2 linked regions of the Planctopirus limnophila DSM 3776 genome follow. Each later gene encodes a partner of the first gene's protein in a complex. Links are inferred from orthologs where the notes say so. Each region holds a gene or a part of one and is shown on either strand. Other genes may lie near its edges. The genes, in order: rplL and PLIM_RS04805.

The links.
Region 2: rplL (region 1) and PLIM_RS04805 share a complex: the UniProt entries of both Escherichia coli proteins name them as parts of the 50S ribosomal subunit. The link is inferred for Planctopirus limnophila DSM 3776 from one-to-one orthologs.

What each region holds. Positions count from the first base shown.
Region 1 is NC_014148.1:541,205-551,927, forward strand. What follows is about bases 8,010-10,723. They hold rplL (50S ribosomal protein L7/L12), read left to right. Parts: upstream 8,010-9,027; coding sequence 9,028-9,420; downstream 9,421-10,723. Other genes in these bases: rplA (50S ribosomal protein L1), read left to right, coding at 8,010-8,262; rplJ (50S ribosomal protein L10), read left to right, coding at 8,366-8,878; rpoB (DNA-directed RNA polymerase subunit beta), read left to right, coding at 10,053-10,723. In the rest of the region: PLIM_RS02250 (glycoside hydrolase family protein), read right to left, coding at 1-704; lepB (signal peptidase I), read left to right, coding at 837-2,612; tuf (elongation factor Tu), read left to right, coding at 3,835-5,031; rpmG (50S ribosomal protein L33), read left to right, coding at 5,204-5,359; preprotein translocase subunit SecE, read left to right, coding at 5,793-6,167; transcription termination/antitermination protein NusG, read left to right, coding at 6,372-6,986; rplK (50S ribosomal protein L11), read left to right, coding at 7,054-7,488; more of rplA, read left to right, coding at 7,651-8,009. UniProt on the Escherichia coli protein: The binding site for several of the GTPase factors involved in protein synthesis (IF-2, EF-Tu, EF-G and RF3). Is thus essential for accurate translation.
Region 2 is NC_014148.1:1,176,966-1,187,925, forward strand. What follows is about bases 2,799-5,749. They hold PLIM_RS04805 (type B 50S ribosomal protein L31), read right to left. Parts: upstream 4,428-5,749; coding sequence 4,170-4,427; downstream 2,799-4,169. Other genes in these bases: prfA (peptide chain release factor 1), read right to left, coding at 2,845-3,936; PLIM_RS04810 (NAD(P)/FAD-dependent oxidoreductase), read left to right, coding at 4,869-5,749. Also shown: lpxA (acyl-ACP--UDP-N-acetylglucosamine O-acyltransferase), read right to left, coding at 1-314; PLIM_RS04785 (UDP-3-O-acyl-N-acetylglucosamine deacetylase), read right to left, coding at 520-1,455; PLIM_RS04790 (OmpH family outer membrane protein), read right to left, coding at 1,631-2,308; more of PLIM_RS04810, read left to right, coding at 5,750-6,200; PLIM_RS04815 (YybH family protein), read left to right, coding at 6,547-7,500; PLIM_RS04820 (tetratricopeptide repeat protein), read left to right, coding at 7,548-9,527; PLIM_RS04825 (polyphosphate kinase 2 family protein), read left to right, coding at 9,648-10,547; PLIM_RS04830 (histidine phosphatase family protein), read left to right, coding at 10,912-10,960.

The sequences.
Region 1 (10,723 bases):
TGCCAGACTTTGCCATCTGCAGACGTGGCGTGCCAGATCCCCAGATCCCGCCGCTCGTAGAACAGGTGCCATTGATTACCTTCAATCCACAATGTCGGTGTCCCATAAGGACCCGGCTCAATTGGTTCACCTGACCTTTTGCGGATGTCCACTTGTCCCAGATGCGACCACTCGATTCCATTTTGTGATTGAAACCACTGCATCTGATCCCCTTCCCCTTCCGCGAACATCAGGAAAGGAGCAGAGGACGTGTTTTTCTGGCTGTTGTGCGTACGAACACACACATCTTCCACCCAACGGCCGGGAATCAGTGGTTCAGGCTGACTCCGTTCAAATCGCAAACCATCTTTGGAATGTGCCAATCCCAGTTGTCGAATGCCGGTTTTGCTACCGTCGTAGCCTGTGTAATACAGTCGCCAGTCGTCAGGAGAGAGCCGCAGGATATCCCCTCGTTCACGAATTCGAGCATCCCAGGCCGGTTTTTCCTGGCTGGAAAGTTCTTGCGATGTCGGTAAACCTCGACCTGTAAAAATGGGCTCTAATGAAAGAGGCGTAAATTCTGTAAGTGCTCGCGGCCAAGGTCGCGCAGGTGGCACAGAAGAGATGTTATCTTCCGCGATCACCCACCGCTGGCTCATGAGAATCACCGCACAACTGGCCAGCAGAAATCGATGCATCGCTTTTTGCCACATTTCAGAGATCACAGGGAGACTCCCGTCTGTCGATCTTTTCGCCAACCAGCCTGATTCGTACACTGTAGGGGGCCCATGGTTTTACCAGCGATCCGACCTTGATTTTGACACGCGGTGGATTGAACTCGTTTCGGCCTCGACTTCATGTTCCAAACTTCAACGCATGATCGCAACCGCCGATCGCCTCAACCGATGGTCACAACCTTCGGCCACGGGCCTTTGCGTACCACCGTTGAATGTGTGGTGGCTCTGTTATTGGCCGTATTGCTGTTTCGAACCTTTGCGGCAGAAGGCTTTATGATCTCTACGGGGTCGATGGCCCCGACATTACTCGGTTTTCATAAACGGGTGGCCTGCCCCAAATGCGGTGAATTGTTTGCCTATGGAACTGCCTGGGATGAATCGGCCAATCACCTGGCGGCCAGTTCATCGGAGTTTGAGGTGGAACAATCGATCTGCCCCAATTGCAGCCAGCAGGGGATCGATCTCAGCCATGTCCCGAGAAATCATGGGGATCAGTTACTGGTCAACAAACAGGCTTATTTGTGGAGCTCTCCCCAAAGATGGGAGATTGCGGTTTTTCGTAACCCGAATCTGCCTACGGAAGCCTACGTCAAACGGATTGTCGGTCTGCCCGGTGAAGCCGTTTCGATCCGAAATGGCGATCTCTGGATTAACGGCGAAATTGCCCGTAAACCACTCGCTGTGCAGCGGACAATGTGGATTCCTGTCTATCATCAGGAACATCGTCCCACTCACGATACCAGCTTTCAGGATCGCTGGGTCAGCACTGATGGCTGGCTGGAGCCCACTTCCAACCTTCGTGGCTGGAGAAGTTCGCCCACCTCGTTTCTCTTTCGAGAACAGACAGCAGGCGGCGCTACTGAGGCTCTCCCTGCGATAAGTTCTGATTCTGAACAAAACATAACATCTCAACCTGCTGGCCAGACGGCTGTGGCTGCAGAATCCTCCATTTCCTGGATCGAGTACCAGCACTGGGTGCGTTCCGGTGGAACTCATATCACCACTGTCACTCTCGAAGAGTGGCCGAGCGATCTTCAACTGGCCACACTTCCCCCGTCGGGTTTGAAATACGACTCGAAAACTAAAAAACTCTCCTGCTTTGGTGTCCTCCCCGATGACGTCGTGTCGTTTTTAAGGACAAACTCGCAGAACCTCGTCTTTCTGCAGGCGATCGACAAATTGAAGGCCGCCTCTCACCTGGCTCCTATCACGGATCGTTACGGCTACAACCCAGCAGCCAACTCCATGGAACCAAATTCTGTCCGCGATATTGCCTTCGTTGGTGACCTTTCGTTGCCGCAGGAACAGGGACGCTTCTTCATTCAACTGACGGATGGTTTCGAACGATACACACTGGATTTTGACAGCGAGCGCGAATCGGTCCGGCTATTCCTGGAGGGAACGGATCGACCACTGCGAGTGGGTCCCTGGTCTCCTCCAGAACGTGGTCAGAGTGTGCAGATCGAGGCTTCCATGATTGACCGGCAAGTGGCCCTGGCGATTGATGGGCACGAAGTCTTCCCCGCGTGGCCAATTTCAGCTGTTCCTCTGGGGGCAGAGTCACCTCGCTCACCTGTTCGATTTGGCGCACTGAGTGGAACAGTGCGAATTTCCAATCCCACGCTCTATCGGGATGTCTTTTATACGTTCCATAGAAGTCGCCACGCGGTCAATCGCCCCTATCAGCTGGGGCCGGATGAATTCTTTGTCCTTGGTGATAACAGTCCCGTTTCGCACGATAGCCGACAGTGGGAAGTCCCGGGTGTTCATCGCAAATTGCTGGTCGGAAAACCTTTTCTCGTCCATTTACCTTCACAGCCCGGTCGCCTGAAGATTGGTGATCAGGAATGGCTGCTCCGCCTCCCGGACTTTGATCGAGTCCGTTTTCTCAGGTAGCGATTTCATCGTGGCTTGAGCCGGTTGAGCTCAAGCGGGGATTGATCTCCCGAACTTTCACAAAAGCTGCCTTTTGGGAGCAATTCCTCGAGTGGTTCGACCAACTCAGTCTTGACTATCAGATTTCCGCGAAGTCGTGCATGCCGTGAACGAAAAGTCTCAATCTGACGCGGCAGGTGAGCCACAGTCGATCTAAAAAATTGCCGAAAGTCGTAGCGCCAAGGGGTTTCTCAGTACCAAAACCGAAATGCCACTGCGGGCGATAAAACGTAAGGTGTTTTTGAGTAATAGGTTGCGTTCATTTTCTGGAAAGTCCGCCAACCTTGCAGGGTGAGTAGGGGTTGCTATACTTTTCATCCAAATCGATTTTCTCAGAAAAGAAGTCTCGCACTTGGTGAACTGGCCGGTGGCTGGTGTGTCAATTGTGTGGCCTGCTTCGAGGTGACGAGTTATTTCGTCATCAACTGAGGAAGTCAGTTCAAGCTGGTGTAGCTCAACGGTAGAGCTCCTGTTTTGTAAACAGGAGGTTGTGGGTTCGAATCCCTCCGCCAGCTTTTGTGAATTTTCAGCGGCGGAGTTCCCGAGCGGTCAAAGGGGCCAGACTGTAAATCTGGTGGCTATGCCTTCACAGGTTCGAATCCTGTTTCCGCCAATTTTTGTGTGTTGATTGCTTTTCGAAGTAGTTGCGGGTGTAGCTCAATGGTAGAGCTCCAGCCTTCCAAGCTGGTGGTGAGGGTTCGATTCCCTTCACCCGCTCTCTGTGTGAAAATGTCACATTTGTGCAGCTTCCTGGGGTTTCTTGTAGAGAGACTCCCAGGTTTCAAAGCTGTGCAGGTCGTGTCGGTTGACATTGCGGAAAATTCGGGTCATCGTCTACAGCCTCGTAGGGAAGTTGTCGGTGATTTGAAGTTGATCTCGCTGCCGTAGCTCAGTTGGTAGAGTGCGTCCTTGGTAAGGACGAGGTCGTGGGTTCGAATCCCACCGGTAGCTTTTGGTGGCGAGATTCTGGCAAGGTTGCCAGTCTTTACACGATGCAATTTTGTCTGGATGTTGGCAGTTTGGTTACTGTCAGCATCGATTGAGTGTTTGAGTCCACGTATTTGGCGTGGGTGCCGTCGTGGTGCCCATGGGATTGTCGTCCTCTCGTTCTGTCGTCCCAATTTGATACACGGGCGGAAAGTTCCGCTGGTCGACAAACAGCAACAAAGAAGGTTTCGGAGAAATGGCGAAGGAAGTTTTTCAGCGGACAAAGCCCCACGTCAACGTTGGAACGATTGGTCACATTGACCATGGCAAGACCACGACAACTGCCGCGATTCTGGCTGTGCAGACTGCCAAGGGTCTGGCCAAGTTCAAGAGCTATTCGGATATCGCCAAGGGTGGTACCGTTCGCGACGAAACCAAGACCGTGACGATTGCCGTTTCACACGTCGAATACGAAACCGCCACTCGTCACTACGCTCACATCGATTGCCCAGGCCACGCTGACTACATCAAGAATATGATCACCGGTGCCGCTCAGATGGACGGCGCTATTCTCGTGGTTTCCGCTGCTGACGGTCCGATGCCACAGACTCGCGAGCACATCCTGCTCGCCCGTCAGGTGGACGTCCCTGCTCTCGTGGTGTTCCTCAACAAGTGCGATCTCGTTGACGACGAAGAACTTCTCGAACTCGTCGAAATGGAAGTTCGTGAGCTCCTTACAAAGTACGACTTCCCCGGCGATGATATCACCATCGTTCGTGGCAACGCCAAGGGTGCTCTCGATAACCCAGCCGATCCTAAGTTCAACAAGTGCATCGGCGACCTGATGGACGCACTCGATGCCAACGTTCCTGAACCGGAACGTGCTGTCGACAAGCCCATGCTCATGTCGATCGAAGACGTCTTCTCGATCGAAGGTCGTGGTACTGTGGTGACCGGCCGTATCGAGCAGGGCATCCTCAAGGTTGGTGATAAGGTTCAGATTATCGGTTTGAAGGACACCATTGAGTCGGTTTGCACCGGCGTGGAAATGTTCCAGAAGACTCTCGATGAAGGTCGTGCCGGCGATAACGTGGGTGTGCTCATCCGCGGTATCAAGAAGGAAGACGTGCAGCGTGGTCAGGTGCTGGCCAAGCCAGGTTCAATTCAGCCGCACACCAAGTTTGAGTGCCAGGTTTACGTGCTGAGCAAAGAAGAAGGTGGTCGTCATACCCCGTTCTTCAATGGTTACAAGCCACAGTTCTACTTCCGTACCACAGACGTCACCGGCGGTGCCAAGCTCCTCGGCGGCGCAGAAATGTGTATGCCCGGCGACAACGTGAAGATGGAAGTTGAGCTGCTCAAGCCCATCGCCATGACTGAAAACGTTCGTTTTGCTATCCGTGAAGGTGGCAAGACGGTCGGTTCAGGCGTGGTTACAAAGATTCTCGCCTAGTTAATCAGGATGGCTCTCATCTTTATGAGATGATCATGCCATGCTATTGATTGAGTGGTTTCCCCGCGGCTTTTTGGTAAGCCGCGGGGTTGTTTTCAACAGTTCTCTGATTTTTGAGTAAACTCTGGCTGCCACGGTCGATGGCCGATGGTGCTGTTGGAGAGAGGCAATTATGGCTCGCGAATTCGTTTGGCTCGAATGTACAGAATCTGGTCAGAGGAATTACCGCGTCTCCAAAGAGACTCGTGGTACGGAACGGCTGGAGCTCATGAAGTATTGCCCCAGGCTGCGGAAGCATACTCTCCATAAAGAGTCTCGTAAGAAGTAGTTTTCGGCTTCGAGGCCTGGATGGTGTGGCCATTGAACGAGTCATGCCTTGAGGCTTACGGGTGTAGCTCAATTGGCAGAGCAGCGGATTCCAAATCCGCAGGTTGGGGGTTCGAGTCCCTCCGCCCGTGTTCATAGTGAGATTTTCAGCTCACAACCACTCTGTCGTTCTCAGCCCTGATTGTCTTGGTCGTCCAGGGGGCTGGCGAGAAGGTCTGCAGCTGCACCCGCCAGTGGGTCTCGATTTTGATGAAGTTGGTTTCGATGATTTCAAGTCTTGATGAATGTTCAACGCAGAGTTGAGTGTCCGTCAGGCAGGTTAATGGATGAATATGGCAAGCACTGCCCAAGCCACAATCTGGCAATCGATCATCTCTCCTGGCCTTTATAAAAGAAATCAGGGACGACTCGTTCGTTACCTGACGGCCGCTGCCATGATTCTTGCGGTCCTCTTGGGCTCATGGACATTCTCTGTACGAGTCTTTGATGATCTCATGGCTCAGCTGAGTGCGGCTTTTCCGGCGATTTCGAACTTTTCGAATGCTATTCGAATTGCTGTGCCCACAGTGATGGCGGTACTTGGAAGCTGGTGTGCTTGGAGGCTTGTGCACTATCCCGTGTTTGCTGATTTTCTCATTGAAGTTGAATCAGAGATGAGCCGGGTCACGTGGCCGGAGCGACCTGAGCTCATGAAGGCTACCGGGGTGGTCCTTTTTGTGACAATTTCATTGAGCCTGGTTTTATTTGGGTTTGATCTCTTTTGGCAATGGGTGTTGGGCTTGATTGGCGTGTTGCAGATTTACGGTTAGGCGACTGGATTCGGGCGGGCTGCCGGCATTGATGGTGGTGGGGTTAACCCTTCGGATTCATTAAATTGAACCGGTCTCTGCTGAGTTGCAAAATCTCATAGCTGCTGTCATGATGCCTGCTTCGCGCAGAACGGCCATTTCTGGTTGGTGATCTATCTGGCTAGTAAAAATTGTTTTGCGATTAATTTGTCGGGAGGAGTTGTCATGGCGGTAGATGGGAAAGCGACAGAAGGAGTCGCTGGGGGTGCTTCCTCCAGCAACTCAGAGGTTGCTTCGACCGAGAACGCCATGCTCTGGTACGTTTTGAAGATTACGAGCAATCGTGAGAAATCAATTCGAGACAATCTCCTGAGGCGAATTCGGCAGGAAGGCCTCGAGCAGTTTTTTGGTGAGATTCTGATTCCCACTGAAAAGGTGGTAGAGAATAAAAACGGTAAAAAGAAAGTTGTCGAGCACAAGTTGTACCCTGGATACCTCATGGTTCAGATGATTCTGAACGATGACACCTGGTACATTGTGAGAACGACGGGTGGTGTGGGTGATTTCACTGGTTCTGCCGGTAAGCCGACACCGATGCAGGATCATGAGATAGCTCGTATGCTGCAGAAGCAGGAGCAGAAGCAGGAATCTGCTGCTCCTGCCATGAAGATTGAGTTTGCTGTGGGTGATATTGTCAAGATCAAGGAAGGGACCTTCGAAGGTTTTGAAGGCCCGATTGATTCGATTGACGAAGCGAACGGCAAGATTAACGTACTAGTGGAAATTTTTGGACGGTCAACACCTGTTGAGCTGGAGTACTGGCAGGCCGAAAGGCCGTAGTCTCCGCTGCTGGTTGTTAACTCGTTCCAGGTGATAGATCTGCAATCCTTGTTGAAGCTGAATAGATATGGCCAAGAAAGAAGCGAAGATTAAGGCTCAGGTGAAGGTCCAGATCCCTGGGGGGAAGGCCACGCCGGCTCCTCCCGTGGGTACTGCACTCGGGCCTCACGGTGTGAATCTTGGTCAATTCGTGACTCAGTTCAATGATCGCACCAAAGATCTGAACGGAATGATTGTTCCGGTTGTGATTACGATTTTCGAAGATCGTACCTTCAAGTTTGAATTGAAGAGCCCGCCAGCCTCTGTGCTCCTGAAGCAGGCTGCTGCCATTGCCAAGGGTGCCAGTAAGCATCGCTCCGAGAAAGTCGGTTCAGTCACGAAGGCTCAGTTGGCTGAAATTGCCAAGACGAAGATGGCCGACTTGAACGCCTCCAGTTTGGACGCTGCTGTTCGAATTATCGCTGGTACGGCTCGCAGTGTTGGTCTCGAAGTTTTGGATTAGTTTGTGTTTCTCTTTCGCGTTCGACTCAGTAGCGGTTTGCGACTGGGGAGCGATTAAGGATTAAGAATGGCGACTGTTTCTAAGCGAATGAAGCATCTCGGCGAAATCGCCGGTAAGATTGGTGTGGTTGATCTGCCGGCAGCTGTTACATCTCTCAAGGGGATGGAGTCGAAGCTGCCCAAGGGTGTCAAGCCTTGCAAGTTTGACCAGACGGTCACCATCTCTGTCCGCCTTGGTGTCGATCCGCGTCAGGCTGATCAGATCGTCCGCGGCTCGATCGTTTTCCCTCACGGCATTGGTAAATCGAAGCGCGTGCTGGTCTTCGCTCAGGGCGACAACGTCAAGATTGCTCAGGACGCTGGTGCCGAGTTTGTCGGTGGCAAAGAGTTGGCCGACAAGATTAAAGAAGGCTGGGTTGACTTTGATGTCGCCATTGCCACGCCCGACATGATGGGTGTCGTCGGTCCCCTTGGCCGGGTCCTCGGTCCTCGCGGTTTGATGCCCTCTCCCAGGGCTGGGACAGTGACTGCTGACGTCGCGGCTGCCGTTAAAGAATACCGTGCTGGTAAAGTCGAGTTCCGCGTCGATGATGGCGGCAACGTCCATTGTGTAGTCGGCAAGATGAGCTTCGGCGAGCAACAGCTGATTGAAAACGTGGAAGCGTTTTTGAAGTACATTCGCTCACTCAAGCCCGCGACCTCCAAGGGCCAGTACATTCGTAATATTGTCATCGTCGGCAGCATGACTCCCGCCGTCTATGTGACTGCAGTCTAGTGCCGGTAGAGCCTTTGTGCTCTCCCACAGGTTGCCAGCGAATGGATGTGATGCTTCTTGTCATGCGAATTGTGGTTAATGGTTCGGAGTCGATTGAGAGATCATGAGTAAAGTTGTCAAAAAAATGATGATCGACGACATCCGCACAGCGGTCGGCGAACATCGTGATTTATTAGTTCTGGATGCCTCCAAGGTTGATGCAGTCTCCGCCAACAAGTGGCGACTGCTGATGCAGTCCAAGAAAATTTCTGTTCTGGGCGTGCGTAACTCAGTCGCCAATGCTGCTCTTCGAGAAGTCGGCATCGATCTGGCGGATTCGCTCAAAGGCCCTTCCACTATAGTGTGGGGTGCTGAAGACGTTGTGGCTTTAGCTCGCGAGATTGTTGATTCCCTCAAGGACTGTAAAAACCTCGCAGTCAAGGGCGGAACTCTCAGTGGGACTGCTCTTTCAGCTTCTGATGTGGAGAAGCTCAGCAAGAGCCCTGGCCGCAAAGAGGTTCTGGGTCAATTGGTTGGTTTGATTCTGTCACCAGGTGCAAACCTGGCTGGTGCTCTCTTGGGTGCTGGTGGCACATTGGCTGGACAGGTGCAAAGCATTGCTGAGAAGACTGAATAGTTTGGTCGTTTTCTGATCGCCTGCGATGGCATGCGATCTTATTTTTTAGAGATTGGTGGCTCGAACTCAGTGCTCTGGATGCTTCTGCCAGTCGCTGGATTTTGAGTGATTTTTGATAAGTTCGTGCGATCTACGAAAGGGTCGGGCAAATGGCTGATTTTGATTCTGCAACAACTGAACTGGGCGACAAGATTGTTGCTCTCACTCTGCTCCAGGCGAAGGCTCTGGCCGACTATCTCGAGCAGGTTCACGGCATTAAGCCTGCTGGCGGTGCTGTCGTAATGGCACCTGGTGGTGGTGGTGCCGCTCCTGCTGCTCCTGTCGAAGAGAAGACTGAGTTCGATGTGATTCTTACTGGCTTTGGCGATAACAAGCTGAGCGTCATCAAGGTTGTCCGTACAGCCACTGGCCTTGGTCTCAAGGAAGCCAAGGATCTTGTCGAAGGCGCTCCTAAGCCAGTCAAGACTGGTATCTCGAAGGAAGATGCCGACAAGCTCAAGAAGGAACTCGAAGCTTCTGGTGCCACTGCTGAGATCAAGTAATTGTGAAACGGGGGTGATCTGTCCGCCTTCTCGTTTTGCTGGATGGCGTCTTGCCCACGTGTGACAGTTCTCGTCGGCGGCACAGAAGCGGTCTCCCTCGTTTTGAATGAGCTTCGATCAATTGTCAGCAATCTGCTGTAAAGATTTGTCGGTGCGACCCTTCGATTGTTTTCGAATTGCAGCGATAGCAAACTGCTGTCGCTGCAATTTCGTTCTCATTTCGCAGGTTCTGCGTCTCAGCTCCGGTTTCTTTCAGGCAGAGTCTTGAATCATCCTCGTGGTTGAGCGACTGAGTGGCCGTGATCGAATGGGCTGCACAGTTGCGATAACAATCTCGCGCGTTATGCTGGCTTGGTGATGAAGCGAACCACCTTCAGGATCATGATCTCTCGTGCAGAGTCGTCCATGAGTCTGTTGAATGGTTGATTTGAGAATTCTCAGGCAGTTCTTTTGCTCACAATAATGAACAGGGTGCTCCCACGTTGCCTTCGGCTTCAATCTGCAGATCACTGGTGTGTTCTGCATCGAATGAGGTCGGATCGGCGTACATGATGGCATGAGAATGACTCGTGCTGTTTGACATGCCTGTTTTGTATCACGTTGATTGATTTCGTTGTCACAGGAAGCTTCGCATGCCCAACCCCGCCCAGCGTGTGATTGAGACTCATGAAACTCGCCATTTTGGATCCATTCGTGGTGAGTTTGCCATCTCTGAACTCACACAAATCCAGACAGCTTCTTACCATCGCTTTCTGCAACTTGAGAGTGAGCCACGTGAGCGAGCTGATGACGGTCTGGAGGCGATTCTTCGGGAAGTCTTCCCCATCGAGAGCTACGATCAGAAGTATCGCCTGGAGTACATCAAGTACGAACTCGGTAAGCCTCGCTATACACCACTCGAGTGCCGCCAGCTTCGCTTAACCTACGGACGTCCTTTCCGGGTCTGGCTGCGGCTCATGAAGGAGCAGCCGCAGGAAGAAGAAGTTTATCTGGGTGATTTGCCCATCATGATCGGTGGTGGCGAATTCATCATCAACGGTTCCGAGCGAGTTGTTGTCAGTCAGTTGCACCGCTCTCCCGGTGTTGACTTTGTGATGTCAGCCGAACCCGGTGAAAAGAAGACTTTCTCCTGCCGTGTCATTCCCGAGCGTGGTAGCTGGATCGAGCTGAATATCGGCAAGCGGGATACTCTGAATGTCCGCATCGATCAGTCAGGCAAGTTCAGTGCGATGACCTTCCTGCGGGCGATGGATCCTGCGTATGGTCGTACGAAAGATCTGGTCAAGCTGTTCCACAATGTGGT
Region 2 (10,960 bases), 630 kb from region 1 along the record:
ATGTAATCTTCTTTTTCGGCACCGCGATGGACAGTCACACCTTCGCGGAAGGTGTTGTCATCGCCGATGTCCAGGTAAGTTGGAGCACCGGAGTAACCGAGATCCTGCGGTTCGCCACCCAGTGCCACAAATGGATGCATACGATTTCGCTGGCCAATAATCGTGTGACCAGTGATCGTGACGTGACTATCGAGTTGACATCCCGAACCAAGCGTTACATGCGGGCCAATTACGCAAAATGGGCCAATATGTACGTTGTCGCCGATCCTGGCGTGTGGATCGATCTGAGCAAGTGGTGAAATTCTTGAGGCCATGCGGCGACATCCTTGTCTAACGCATGACGCGGGGCGGATGGAGAAGTCGGGTTGCGGAATGTTGAGTTCTGCAAGCTGCTTCACGAAGGGCCGCAGCGTCTTTCATGTGGTGGGAAGGTGGTAAAAGTGCTTTCTGCGGATACTCTCGATCAATCTGGAAACGTGATGATTCTCGTTTTCACATCAAAGGTTATACGCAATCAACCTAGGACTGTAAGGCCATCTCTTGCGGTAAATCTTTTAAAGGGAAGTGGGGTTGGAAACATACATATTCAGGAGCCCGAATGATTTCGTGAGTCTGCTTGATCCGTTCAATAATCTGGTGATTGTGATGGTGCCCGGTGCGGAAGGCCCGGAAGTGGCCATGCAGATCACAGCCAATCAGGGCGAAATCGCCAATACAATCGAGAATCTTGTGGCGGACGCATTCATCTCGCGTCCGCAGTGCGTTTCCAATCGGGCCATCAGGGCCAAAAATGAGAAGATCTTTTTCTGTGACACGCTGGCCGTAACCCTGGCTTTGAAGATATTTGACTTCCTCTTCAGCGACGAAGGTCCGAGCAAAAGCCACCAGGGTAATAAATGTCTCGGGGGTGACTTCCAGCGAAAAGGACTGAGGTTTGATTGGTGAGCGCGGGCCGTAATCGAGTTCGTAAGTAATCACCAGGCCATGCCGACTGATGGGACTGGCTGACAAAGCGACCGAGTCGTTTTCGGTCACAATTGCCTGAGGCTGGGTGACCACGATCAGGTCGCGATAGGCATTCTGTTCGACAATCCCACCATCGAGCAGGCACTGTACGAAATCGAGGCTTGATCCATCACAGCCTGGAGGTTCTGGAGCATTGAGACGTACCAGGCAATTATCAATCTGCAGACCAGCGAGGGCAGCCATCACATGTTCGATCAACTCGACAGTGACTCCACCTTGTGAAATGGCGGTGCGACGCTCTTTGCGGATGACGTTCTCAATACGAGCCTGCACAGGGCCGGTCGATTTGAGATCTGTCCGCTGGAAGCTGATCCCCATTCCTTCGGCCTGCGGATGAAACGAAATGGTGACATCGGCATTCGTAAAGAAGCCGATCCCACTCATTTCAACGGCCCGTTCCAGTGTTCTCTGGCGTCTGGGCGCGCGCATGACCTGCTCCATCGGGGAAGAAGACCGGTTAATCAAGCTACATCGTAATTTAGGATGCAGCAGGAACTCGCAAGCGATGCAACATGAATTCTGAGTCTGTAGATATCTTAGTCACGAGAGCAAGAGAGCCACAGGTCGTAATGACTTAAGACCTGTGGCGTGACTTTGCTTATGATTAGCGAGATGTTCCAGGGCGGGTGGCTTCTGCAGCTCGTGGGGCTGCTGCGCCAGCGGCACCTGTAAACTTCTGGTTCAGATACTTCAGCACGGGCTGAGTAATATCGTTTTCAGCTTCGAAGTAGACGACCTGGCGGTTCATGCCCTGGATCAATCCCTGAGGATTGTCACGATCGAGCTCTTCGCTGCTGAACCGCAAGACCAGTGTGTACTTGTAGTACTGGGCATACTTGGCGACGGCATCAGTCACTTCGAGGTAGACTGTGTGATAAATTTCGCTTTCCTTTTTGAGGAACTCACGCTGGGCGGAGCGGCGAAAGGCTTCGAATTCGGCAGATGATGTGGCGAGTTGCTTTTCGGTAGCCGAGAATTCGGGGCTGCCTTCTTTGAAGCTCTTCATTTTCTGCTGAAGGGCCTGAAGGTTGGTGGCCATTTCCTTGGCTTTGACTTCGCTCTGCTCGATTTCGGCCTTGAGGTCTTCGCGGAGGACTTCAAACTTTTTGTACTGCTTGAAGATCACGGCCATGTCGATCAGTGCCACTTTGTGAGCACGAGCAGCATCCGCAGCAGGTGCCTGAGCCAATGCTGGCTGGCTGATGTTGATGGCAGCAAAAGAGACAGCCAGGACAAGGGCCACACGGGCCAGTTGATGCAGCGGACGAATAACGATGTTCACGGCGCGGGCACTCCTTTGCAAGCCGGGTTTCAACATTCACAATGCGGTGCAGATCCGCCGTAGATCAAAAACTGGTCAGCCAAGACACAGATCTGATACTGCAGAGGCCCGTTTCTTCGAACATGCCTTCATGGCAAGTTTTCGGGAACGTATGCCCGCTCGTTCAGGGAATTTCCCAAAGGAGTCGCGAATCGTCAAGACGAAGAGAAGAGCGGAAGAGCCGTTCTGTCGGCAAAAATGGCCGATGAGTGGGCGATAGGATCGATTTCATCGGTAGAGTGGCATGAAATCGATGTGAATACTGCACAAAAGAACACATTTTGCTTATAAGGATATACTGCCTGCGGATTTCGTAGTTAACAGTGCGAACGCTGCCTGGAAGAGGGGTGAGCGGATAAGTCATCGGCTTCCCAGGAAATAACAGCGAGTTGTTGGTCGCGAAGACATGCTTGCCCAGAGCTGCAAGAATGGCACACAGTGGTGATGATCGATGAGCAGATGAGTCTGCAGTAATTGAAGCAATTCCGGGAATTGCTTCAATTACTGGGCGCCACATTGCCCTTGAGGCGTTCTTCGCGATCGAACGCCAGAATCGGATTGATCAGCTCATCGAGATTTCCCTGCATGATCTGATCGAGTTTGTAAACGGTCAGGCCGATGCGATGATCTGTGAGGCGGTTCTGAGGGAAGTTGTACGTGCGGATGCGTTCGCTTCGATCACCAGACCCCACGAGAGTTCGCCGCTGTTCGGCCCGGACTGCATGAGCCTGAGACTCCCTTAATTCCATGAGCCGGGATCGCAGGACGCGCAGTGCTTTGGCTTTGTTTTTGTGCTGACTTTTTTCATCCTGAATACGCACCACCAAGCCCGAGGGAATGTGGGTAATACGCACGGCGGATTCGGTCTTATTCACTTTTTGACCACCGGGGCCGCCGGCACGCATGGTATCGATTCGAAGATCTTCATCACGGATCTCGACATCGATTTCACTGGCTTCCGCCATGACGGCGACTGTCGCAGCACTGGTGTGGACACGGCCCTGAGTTTCCGTTTCCGGAACACGCTGGACACGATGCCCGCCACTTTCAAACTGTAAGCGGTGATAGGCGCCGGAACCGGTGATGGTGATTACGACTTCCTTAAGACCACCCAGTTCGGACGTGGTTAACTCCATGACTTCGTATTTCCAGCCCTGGAGATCGACGTACCGGGTGTACATTTCATAGAGATCGCGGGCAAACAGAGCGGCTTCATCTCCGCCTGTTCCCGCACGAATTTCCATGATCAGGCTGCCGCGAGTGAGCGAATCGCCGGCGGTCACCATGTCTTCGAGTTCGGTCTTCAGTGGTTCGAAGCGGGGCTTCAGTTCATCGATTTCGGCTTGCGCAATCTCTTTGGTTTCATCATCGGTGGCTTCCGCCAGCATGGTTTCTGCAGCGAGCAGATCGTCCTGCAAGGTGTTGAATTCACGAACGGTCGAGGCAATTTTTGATAAGCCTCCGTGCTCTCGCTGAATTTCCAGCATCTTGCTGACATCCGCCAGCACTTCCGGATCCTGAAGTTGTGCTTCCAGCTCTTCGAAGCGTGCGAGCTTGGCCTGAAGTGTGGGGAACATGCGGGTTGTCATGGCAAAATCCGGACGATAGAAGGACAAGAGATGATCAGAGCATCAAGTCGCTCATGGAAGCAGGAATCTGGCGTTGATTGTGAGCTATACCGATGGATCGGGAACTCTCATTGATTAGCCACCAGAAAACGGCAATGCCGTCGGATCAGCCGACCCGACGGCAATGAGGTACGGCAGCAGCCGGCAGGAGCCATGAAATCGGCCCAGCCAACAGCCCCGGAGGACTCTGATCACTACTTCTTTTCGCGTTTATCCCAGTTGTACTTCTTCTGGAACTTCTCAACGCGACCCGCAGTATCGATGAACTTCTGCTTGCCGGTGAAGAAGGGGTGGGAGAGCGAGCTGATATCGACCGTCACCAGTGGAAGCTGACGCCCTTCGTAATCACCGGTTTTTTCGGTCTTGATTGTCGAGCGAGTGACGAACTTTTCGCCCGTGGACATGTCCAGAAAGACAACTTCGCGATACTGGGGGTGAATGTCTTTTTTCATCGGCCTAACCTTGAATTCTTCTCTATTTGAAGAGCCACCACCCAACGAGCGGGGAGCAATATCCTGAATTTTGACTCACAAGTGTTCAACTGCCATGTGAGATGCAAATGATTTTGTGCAGGCTGTGCTCGAAAAAACACAATTCCACCAAACTTTTGCGGTATGGAGAGTGTAACTTCCACAAAATCGAGTCGCAAGGAAGCGGGCTGTTTGCCGTAAACTCATAAATCAAAGAGGTTTGCAATGACCAGTCGTTCACAGAATCTCAGTTCCAGTGGTTGTTCAAACTTCCGGAACGTCGATTTGTCAGGGGAACTGGGCACTGTGAAGCATTAAAGTGACCATTGAATGCAGTTACGAGTGTGTGGCCGTTTCGATGATCATGATGCAGAGAATTTCTGAAACGCCCCTGGCCATCGTCCTTCAGCGAAAGTCAAATTGATGAGCCTTTCTGGTAAGCATCGCGTGGTGATTGTCGGCGGCGGATTTGGAGGCCTGACCACGGCCAAAGCTCTGCGGAAAACCCCGGTTGATATTACGCTAGTGGATCGACGGAATTTTCATCTCTTTCAGCCGCTGCTTTATCAAGTGGCTACGGGAGGGTTATCTCCCGGAAATATTGCCGCCCCTTTGCGATCGATTTTTGCGAGGCAAAGAAATGTCCATGTGGTCATGGATGAAGTGATCGGGTTTGACCTGCCGAGGCGGCGGGTTCTGCTCCAGGAAGGAGAACTCGCATTTGATTCGCTGGTGGTGGCTGCGGGTGCGAAGACAGGCTACTTCGGCAATGATCAATGGGCCGAAAATGCCCCGGGTCTGAAAACTGTCGAGGATGCCATCGAGATCCGCGGGCGTGTCCTGACGGCTTTTGAAGAGGCCGATAAGCTGCCGACGCCTCAGGCCCGCGAACATCTGCTGACGTTTGTGGTGGTGGGTGCCGGCCCGACGGGTGTTGAACTGGCGGGAACTCTCGCTGAAATTGCCCGCCATACACTCCGGCATGATTTCCGCATTATTAATCCTGCCGAGACCCGCATCATTCTGATCGATGCGGCCCCGCGCATTCTCATGGCGTATGCCGAAGACCTTGCGCTGAATGCGCAAAAGAAACTGATGGACATGGGTGTGGAAGTCCGCACGCAGGTCAAAATTCAAAAAGTGGATGCCTCGGGTGTAGAAGTGATGACGGCACAGGGAGTCGAACAGATCGCTGCGGCGAATGTCCTTTGGGCGGCGGGTGTGACGGCTTCACCACTTGCAAAATTGCTTTCGGAAGCCACTGGTGCGCCACTCGATCGTCAAGGACGGATTGAAGTTCAAAGCGATCTCACGCTGCCGGGACATCCTCAAGTTTATGTGATTGGGGATATGGCCCATTTCAAACTTCCCAGTGGGCAGGCCGTTCCTGGTGTGGCTCCGGCGGCAATGCAGCAGGGGAAATATGTGGCTAAAGCGATTCAATCGCGCTTTCAAAACGTTTCTTTATCACCGTTCACCTATACCGATCTGGGGAGCATGGCCACGATTGGCCGGAAGGCAGCGATCGCGCAGATTGGAACATGGAAGTTCACAGGACTCATTGCCTGGATCCTGTGGCTGTTTATTCATCTGATTCAAATCGTCAGCTTTGAAAGCCGTATTCTGGTGCTGATTCAATGGGCGTGGAACTATCTCACATTCAGTCGTTCGGCCCGGTTGATTACGCAAAGTGGCTATACCCACGGCGGACATCTGCGAACCACCCATGTCACAAATTCGGCGGATAACAGTTAGGGAAAAGTGTGATGAAGTAATACGGATACCATTAAGCGACTGCGCGGCGGGCGGCTAAGAGTGAGCCTTCAAGCCCCAGCGATTTTCGACACGAACTGGGGGTTCGCGAAGACGCTCAACCCCAGCCACCCGACGCCTAAGACAAAGTCAGGTGTGGTGGCAGGGCACGCGCATGGGCTGGGAATAAACAATTTTTGACTGCTAAAAGTGTTTATTCAGCGAGATGAATAATCGCGAGGCATTCTTCGTGACAAACTGTTTCGCGAGGCAGAGAATCAAAATCGTCTTCACAGCATGGTGATCATGCGGTTGTCGCGCCAGTTGCCACACACCAGGAGAAGCTCTCATGCGTACTCGATTTGTGTTCGCTTTGCTGGCTGTTTTCACTTTGAGTCTGACGATCTGGCAGGCACAAAGTCTTGAACCAGCCAATTCCCAGGAAGTTCCTCAGTCGAAAAAGCTGAATGAGTCAACCGATCTGGAGGAATTGAAAGCCTCTGCCGCTGGATTTGAGAGAGCTTTTAATGCAGGAGATGCGAAAGCGATTGCAGCGCAATTCACAGAGTTGGCTGAGACCGTGGATGAGGAAGGGAACATTCTGGAAGGTCGTGCGAATATCGAAAGCCGATTTGCGGAATTGTTCAAGGATTATCCCAAAGCTCAGATCGCCGTGACGTTGACATCGCTGCGATTGATCAGTCCGGATGTGGCGGTTGAAGATGGGTATAGCATGACGACTCTGGATCCGAGCCAGCCAGGTTCGCGATCTCCCTATGCGGTGGTGCATCTTAAACGTGACGGAAAGTGGCTGATGGCCAGTGTCCGTGATTTTCCGGCTGAATCGACAGAGGCGACTGCCCATGAAGAGCTTCAGGCTCTGGAATGGCTGGTTGGTCACTGGGTTGACGAAAGTCCTGAGGGACGTGTCGAAACCACCTGCCAGTGGTCGGAAGACGGCAATTATCTGATGCAGGATTATGTTGTGAAGTCGCGGTGGGGAGGGGTGATGAAAGGATCGCAGCGTATTGGCTGGGATCCCTTGCGGCGTACTGTGCGTTCGTGGGCGTTTGATCAGAGTGGAGCATTTACTGAAGCGACGTGGACTCCATTGGAAGATGCCTGGATCGTGAATGCCGAAGGTGTCACGCCAGATGGTCGTCGAGTCTCGGTTACGCGGCAGATCACGTTATTTGACAACGACTCCTTCCAGATCGATTCCAGAAACCTGCTGATTGGCAATGAAATCCAGCCTGATGCCTCGGTACGGGTGGTTCGACGCCCACCGGCACCATTGCAGTAATCGTCTTGATCGACTGATGAATTGAATTCACAACCGGAGACATCCCGATGAAGACTTACGCATGGATTCTGACAGGTCTGGTGATCGCAAGTTTGACGATACTTGCTGAAACTCAGGTTTTTGGGCGCGGTGGTGGTGGTGGCCGTGGCGGTGGAGGTGGGGGCGGCGGTGGTCGAGTCGGTGGTGGTGGTGGCGGATTCAGTGGAGGCGGCGGTGCGAGGCCATCTGTGGGGAGTTCACCTTCCTTCAGTCGTCCTTCGCCACCAGCGGCCAGTCGACCAGCGGCACCCGCAGCGCGGCCATCTGCTCCACAAGCTCGTCCCGCGACACCTGCTGCCAGACCTTCCATCCCAAATTCTGGTGCAGGCGCGCGGCCGAGTATTGGTGGCAGCAACATTGGCTCGGGAAGTCGCCCGGCAGTTCAGCCTGGTACTCGACCCAATGTTGGTGCTGGCAGCGGTTCGATAGGTGCGCGCCCTGCGCAGTTACCATCAACCCGGCCAGCGACGGGTATTGGCACGGGTGCGGGGATCGGATCAGGATCGGGAATTGGCACTGGCCCGGGTATTGGCGCTGGCCCAGGAGCTGGAGCCATCGGAGGGACTCGACCTGGTCAGTTGCCGGGTTCGCGACCTGCTCAATTGCCTGCGACCAGGCCAGGTACTGGTGGTGTCGCCAATCGACCCGGGACAGGTCAGGGAATCAGCAATCGTCCTGCTCAATTGCCAGCTCGTTTGCCGGGATTAGGTGGTGGTGATGTCGCCCAGCGGCTGCCCAATCAGGGAGCCCGGGTCCAGGATCGAATGGGAGATCGTCCTTCGGTTCAGGATCGACAGAATAACCTGAGTGACCGCATGGCGAATCGGGGAGATTGGCAAGACAACCGACAGGATTGGAGAGATCAGAATCGCGAAGACTGGCAGAACTGGGCTGACACCAGGCGCGACAACTATGGGGACTGGTACCACGATAGTTGGCATCCCGGGTCTGGCTGGGGCTATATGTGGGATAACTACCCCGTGGCAGCCGCAATCGGTCTGACTGCGTGGGGTATTAACCGCATTGGCTATGGCTGGGGTTATTGGAATTATCAGAACCCTTACGCTTCGAGTGGTGGTTCTTATGGCTACGACTATTCGCAGCCTTTGGTTTCTGCGGAAAGCTATGCCGTTGCAAGCGACCCGGGTGCGAGTGCGGAGGCGACACCGTCAGCACCTCAGCAGCCAACCGATGAAGGACTGGCAGCTTTCGAAGCCGCACGGGAGGCATTTCGAAGCGGTGATTACAAAGGAGCACTGGCGAAGCTCGATATCACACTTAAGACGATGCCGAATGATACTGTTGTGCATGAGTTTCGCAGTCTCGTGCTCTTCGCCCTGCAGAAGTATCCGGAATCTGCGGCGGCGATCTATGCTGTTCTGGCTGCCGGCCCGGGTTGGGACTGGACGACGATGATCAGTCTCTACCCCTCTACCGAGACATATACAGAGCAGCTACGAGTGCTGGAAGCTTTCGTCAAAGCCAACCCGATGTCAGCCGATGGACATTTTCTGCTGGGTTATCACTATCAGACGATGAAACATGACAGTGCGGCAGCGAACCAGTTCCGTCTGGCATCGAACATATTGCCAAACGATCAATTGATCAAACAGCTGCTCGGGATGACAACACCTCCTGAGGAGGCGACGAAACCGACTGCTCCTCCTGCGCCTCCCGTTGTTCCGGCAGAGAAGGTGCTTCAAGCGGATCAGTTCATCGGAAACTGGAAAGCCAGTCAACAGGGTGCGACATTTGAACTCGATATGACAAAAGCTGGTGCCTATACATGGACATATACTCAAGGGAAACGTAAGCAATCGGTCAAAGGTGTATTTGCTGTCGATCAGAACAATCTGGCCCTCGAAACTGATGATGGGGGCGAGACCATGCTGGCCGAGGTGCAGTTCACCAGTCCGACAGAGTTTCAATTCAAGATGATTGGTGACAGCGAGAAGAGCCCGGGCTTGAAGTTCACCAAAACGAAGTGATCGTTCCATCGAAGTGTCGATCTGCCTTCAGCTCGCAACGACAATTGGATCGTGCAGTGATACCTTGCTGTGCGGTCGTGTTGTTAGAGTGAATCTTTCCAGCGAATGGAATGAGACGCTATGATTCGACAAGATATTATTGATCTGTTTCGAATCCGACCGGGTAAGCCCTTTCGACTTAAAGATCATGATCCCGGCTGGGCTCAGACTGAAGAATTAAAGGACTCTGGTAAAGACGTTGTGAAGCAGCGTTCTCTTGAGGTGCTGAATCAGAGCGTTCTCGATCTTGCAGAAGCCCAGGAGTTGCTATATGCCAATGATCGATACTCGGTATTAATCATTTTTCAGGCGATGGATGCCGCCGGTAAAGATGGCACGATCAAGCATGTGATGTCCGGGGTGAATCCGCAGGGTTGTCAGGTTTACAGCTTCAAAAAACCCTCGGAGGAAGAACTTGACCATAACTTTCTCTGGCGGTGCATGAAGAGTGTGCCGGAAAGAGGTCGGCTGGGGATATTTAACCGATCTTACTACGAAGAAGTGCTGGTCGTGAAAGTTCATTCAGAAATTCTGGAGCTGCAGCGACTTCCTCCGGGAGAACGGGATCAGTCCTTCTGGGAAGCACGTTATGAAGATATCAATGCGTTCGAAAAGCATCTGGTGCGTAATGGCACCATTGTAATCAAGTTCTTTCTTAACGTTTCTAAAGATGAGCAGAAGCGACGATTTCTGGATCGACTCACGAAACAGAACAAGCACTGGAAATTCTCGGCTGCCGACATGCGGGAACGCAAGTTCTGGGATGACTATCAGGCCACTTATGAAGCAGCCATCGCTGCGACCAGTACCGAGTGGGCGCCCTGGTATGTGATTCCGGCCGATCAGAAATGGGTCACGAGAGCGGTTGTGGCAGATATCATCGCGACAACGATCCAGTCACTCCAACTCCGATATCCTGAAGTGACTCAAGCTCAACTGGCGGAGTTTGCCAAGCTGCAGGAGCAGTTGGAAAACGAGTAGTGCCGCACGTTGCCGCTTATCGATTTCCATCGGAATTGATCTTATCTGAACTGATGAAGTTGTCGTTTTCGATATTTGGTAAGACGGATTCCAATGATGAGCTATGCTCCCTAGTATGGGGAGGTTGGGGTTGAGCGTTTTCGCGATCCCCCAGATCATGCCAAAGATCGCTGGGGGTTCGCAGACTCAACCCCAGCCACCCGCCGCCCCAATGGAATTCTGTGGCTGCTGACGTTCCACTGACAGCATCTTGCCGGGGAGACTGTGGGTGCGAGGCTGTTGTTTCTGGGTGATGTCGCTAAAGTTCATGCTGCAGCGTGTGCTGATGAACTGTTCCTGCCGTGTTTCCTGAGAAAGCCGATTGATGCGACAAGCCCCGCCTGAGAATGTGTGTCGAATGCTGCTGTGCCGGC